Regions from separate parts of the Variovorax sp. Soil_C_33 genome, predicted to be linked through region 1. Evidence: predicted binding sites of a transcription regulator. Region 1 holds the regulator's gene; the other holds the start of a gene.
The links. The regulator LexA, encoded in region 1, represses DNA repair genes until DNA is damaged. The targets are predictions, from matches to a motif close to ACTGTATNNNNATACAGT.
Positions count from the first base shown of each region.

Region 2: a site for LexA is predicted at 1,275-1,292, ahead of AC3A6B_RS16140 (DNA topoisomerase IV subunit B). Genes of this name have one in related genera too.

Region 1 is NZ_JBDGJK010000007.1:76,330-78,525, forward strand. Features, by position in the region: gene AC3A6B_RS12780 (asparaginase) at 1-545, opposite strand, end outside; gene lexA (transcriptional repressor LexA) at 620-1,294, shown strand; gene AC3A6B_RS12790 (hypothetical protein) at 1,411-1,746, shown strand; gene AC3A6B_RS12795 (D-2-hydroxyacid dehydrogenase family protein) at 1,839-2,196, shown strand, end outside.
Region 2 is NZ_JBDGJK010000009.1:196,926-199,121, reverse strand. Features, by position in the region: gene AC3A6B_RS16140 (DNA topoisomerase IV subunit B) at 1-1,241, opposite strand, end outside; gene AC3A6B_RS16135 (MFS transporter) at 1,395-2,196, shown strand, end outside.

The DNA.
Region 1 (2,196 bases):
CCGGAGTCGAAGGCATCGAGCCGGTAGGTGTGGCCCTTCTGAACGTCGAAGGCGCTGTGCACCGTCCCCGCGCAGACGGCCACGACGCCCCGCGCGCCGGAGCTGGACGCCACCGCGATCGCGTCGCGCACGTTCTGCGGCCCGTCGGGCGACAGCGCGGTCGCGGGCCGCATCGCGCAGGTCAGGACCACCGGCTTCGACGGCGCCAGCACCGACTGCAGGAAGAAGGCCGTTTCCTCCAGCGTGTCGGTGCCATGGGTAATGACGAGGCCCGCCACGTCGGGCTCGGCCAGCCAATGGGCGCAGCGCTCGGCCAGCGTGCGCCAGATCGCGAAGCTCATGTCCTTGCTGTCGACCTGCGCCACCTGCTCGGCCGCGAGCGCAATGCCGTCGGGCGCTTCGATGCCGCCCAGCAACTCCGTCACGCCCACCTGGCCGGCGGTGTAGCCGATGTTGTCGCCGGCGGCCGCGGCCCGGCCGGCGATGGTGCCGCCGGTGCCCAGAACGATCACGCGGCGCTTGCCTTCTCGAGGTGTTTCGACCATGGCTTGCCAAACTTCCGGAAACTGGTTAAAAATACAGGTACTGGATATTCAGCCAGTGCCGCAAGGAGTCATCAATGCAGTTCGCCGTCAAGCTTACCGCCCGCCAGCAACAGATTCTGGACCTGATCCAGAGCGCCATCGCGCGCACCGGCGCCCCGCCCACGCGGGCCGAGATCGCCGCCGAGCTGGGCTTCAAGTCGGCCAACGCGGCCGAAGAGCATTTGCAGGCCCTCGCACGCAAAGGCGTGATCGAACTCGTGAGCGGCACCTCGCGCGGCATCCGCCTCAAGGGCGACGCGCTGCGCTCGCTGAACGAATCGCGCAACAACCAGTTCTCCCTGTCGCTGCCCGGCATGGCCCAGCTCGCTCTGCCGCTGATCGGCCGCGTGGCTGCGGGCTCGCCCATCCTCGCGCAGGAGCATGTCGATCAGACCTACTACGTCGAGAACACCCTGTTCCAGCGCCAGCCCGACTACCTTCTCAAGGTGCGCGGCATGTCCATGCGCGACGCCGGCATCATGGATGGCGACCTGCTGGCGGTGCAAGCCACCAAGGAAGCCCGCAACGGCCAGATCGTGGTGGCCCGGCTGGGCGACGAAGTCACGGTCAAGCGCCTCAAGCGCAACAAGCAGGTCATCGAGCTGCACGCCGAAAACCCCGACTACCCCACCATCGTCGTTCAGCCCGGCGAGCCTTTCGAGATCGAAGGCCTGGCCGTGGGCCTGATCCGAAACACGATGCTCATGTAAGGGGTCCAGACCCCGGCCGCGACAGGTGGCGGGCGTATGGCCGAGGGCCATCACCCTGTAGCAGCCGACGAAAGCAATCCTGCCTGTGTTCAACCTCTGACTTTTCTGGAGTTCACATGGGAATCGCTCTTCTCAGTCTTGCTGATCTGTTCATGCCGCTGCAGTCTCTGGCCGATCGCTGGATGCCTTCGCGCCGCCGGCGCTCGTCCGGCCTTCACTATGTCGGGATCCGGCCCAGCTGCGGCTCGCGCGCCGGCGCTGCAGCCTTGGCCCACGTGTCTGCACCGGCGCGTCCCCTGCGCGTGGTGCGCACGGTCGACGCGCAGCAATCCGGCCGGAACGCGGGCCGCGTCGTGATCTCGGGTCGCATGGCGGATGTCTGCGCCGAACTCGACCGACTGGCCGCCCTGGAGGCGGCGGGCACGATATCGAACGCCGGCCGTCTGCATTGAAGTAGTTCCGGGCGAGCTTGTCCCCGGACGCCATGCGTCTGCGGGAGACGGACTACGGAGCCCGCGGATGGTGCGAGGCACAATGGCATGCCATGAACATTGTGATCCTCGACGACTACCAGGACGCGGTGCGCAAGCTGCGCTGCGCTTCCAAGCTCGACGCGTACGCGGCCAAGGTCTACACCAACACGGTCAAAGGCATCGGGCAGCTCTCGGTGCGGCTCAAGGATGCCGACGTGATCGTGCTGATCCGCGAACGCACACAGATCTCTCGCCAGCTGATCGAGAAGCTCCCCAAGCTCAAGCTCATTTCGCAGACCGGCCGGGTCGGCAGCCACATCGACGTGCATGCCTGCACCGAGCAAGGCATCGCGGTGGCCGAAGGCACGGGCTCGCCGCTGGCGCCGGCCGAGCTCACCTGGGCGTTGATCATGACGGCGATGCGCCGCC
Region 2 (2,196 bases), on a different contig from region 1:
CCGGGCAGCACGGCGACGCCGGAGCCCTTGCGCTTCTCGACCTTCTGGCCGGCCTTCTGGCGCGTCTGCGCAGCCTTGATGGCCAGCTCGGCGAGCTTCTTGCCGTAGTCGACGTGCTGGTTGAGCCACAACTCCAGCGCGGGCCGCACGAAGCTGGACACCAAGCGCACGGCGTCGCGCGAATTGAGCCGTTCCTTGATCTGGCCCTGGAACTGCGGATCGAGCACCTTGGCCGAGAGCACGTAGGAGGCTCGCGCGAACACGTCCTCCGGCAGCAGCTTCACGCCCTTGGGCAAGAGCGAATGCAGTTCGATGAAGCTCTTGACCGCGTTGAACAGGCCGTCGCGCAGGCCGCTCTCGTGCGTGCCGCCGGCGCTGGTGGGAATGAGGTTGACGTAGCTCTCGCGCACCGGCTGGCCGTCCTCGGTGAAGGCCACGCACCACTCGGCGCCCTCGCCTTCGGCGAAGTTGTCGGCATTCTTGTCGGCATGGCCCGCGCCTTCGAACAGCGGGATCACCGGATCGCCGTTGAGCGTCTGCATCAGGTAGTCGCGCAGGCCGCCCTTGTAGAGCCACTGCTGCGTTTCCTTGGTCTTCTCGACCACCAGCGTGACGGTCACGCCCGGCATCAGCACGGCCTTGCTGCGCAGCAGGTGGGTCAGTTCGTTGATGGGAAGCTGGGGCGATTCGAAGTACTTGGCGTCCGGCCAGGCGCGCACCGTAGTGCCCTGCTTGCGCTCGCCGCCGTCGTTGGCGCGCACGACCAGCGGTTCGATCACGTCGCCGCCCGAGAACGCGAGCTGCGCTGCCTTGCCTTCGCGAAAGGACTGGACCTCGAGGCGCTTCGACAGCGCATTGGTCACCGACACGCCCACGCCGTGCAGGCCGCCCGAGAAGCTGTAGGCGCCGCCCGAGCCCTTGTCGAACTTGCCGCCCGCGTGCAGCCGGGTGAACACCAGTTCGACCACCGGCGCCTTTTCTTCGGGGTGCAGGCCAAAGGGGATGCCGCGGCCGTCGTCCTCGACGCTGACCGAGCCGTCCGTGTGCAGCGTGACCTTGATCTTCTTGCCGTAGCCGGCGAGCGCCTCGTCGGCCGCGTTGTCCAGCACTTCCTGGATGATGTGCAGCGGGTTGTCGGTGCGGGTGTACATGCCCGGACGCTGCTTGACGGGCTCGAGGCCCTTGAGAACGCGGATCGAGCCTTCCGAATAGGCCGGGGGAGTCTTGCTGAGGATCGCCATGGGGGCGGATTGTATGCGTGGCCCGGCAAAAAACCTGTATGAACATACAGAAGCCCTCTGATGCGGCTGCCGCATCAGTGCCGGCCAAAAAGATCAACAATTGCCGTCGCCGTCGTGCCATGCGGCTGCCCCCGCTTTGGATACATTGCCTGGATGAATCCCACACTCAAGCCGCTGTCGCTCAAGCAGGTCCTGTTCTGCGGCGCCATGATCGTCACCCTCTCGATGGGCATCCGCCACGGCTTCGGGCTCTGGCTGCAGCCGATCACGCAGGAACAGGGCTGGTCGCGGCAGAGCTTTTCGCTCGCGCTCGCGATCCAGAATCTGTCCTGGGGCGTGATCGGCGTCTTCGCCGGCATGCTGGCCGACAAGCTGGGCGCCTTTCGCGTGCTGGTGGCGGGCGCGGTGTTCTATGCGTTGGGCCTGGCGGGCATGGCGCTCTCGCCCACGCCGCTCATGTTCGCGCTGACGGCGGGCGTGCTGATCGGCGCCGCTCAGGCCGGCACCACCTACGCCGTGATCTATGGCGTGATCGGCCGCCAGATTCCGGTGGAGCGGCGCTCCTGGGCGATGGGCGTGGCCGCCGCGGCCGGCTCCTTCGGCCAGTTCCTCATGGTGCCGGTGGAAGGCCACCTGATCGCGGGCTTCGGCTGGCACACCGCCCTGCTGGTGCTGGCCGTCATGGTGCTGCTGATCGTGCCGCTCGCTTTCGGCCTGCGCGAGCCGCGCGTCGGCACTGCCGCCGTCGTGCACCGCGAGCAGACCATCCTGCAGGCGGTGGGCGAGGCCTTCAAGTATCCGAGCTTCGTGCTGCTGATGGCGGGCTACTTCGTCTGCGGCTTCCAGCTGGCGTTCATCGGCGTGCACATGCCGAGCTACCTGCGCGACAAGGGACTCTCGCCCGAGGTGGCCAGCTATGCGCTGGCATTGGTCGGCTTGTTCAATATCTTCGGCA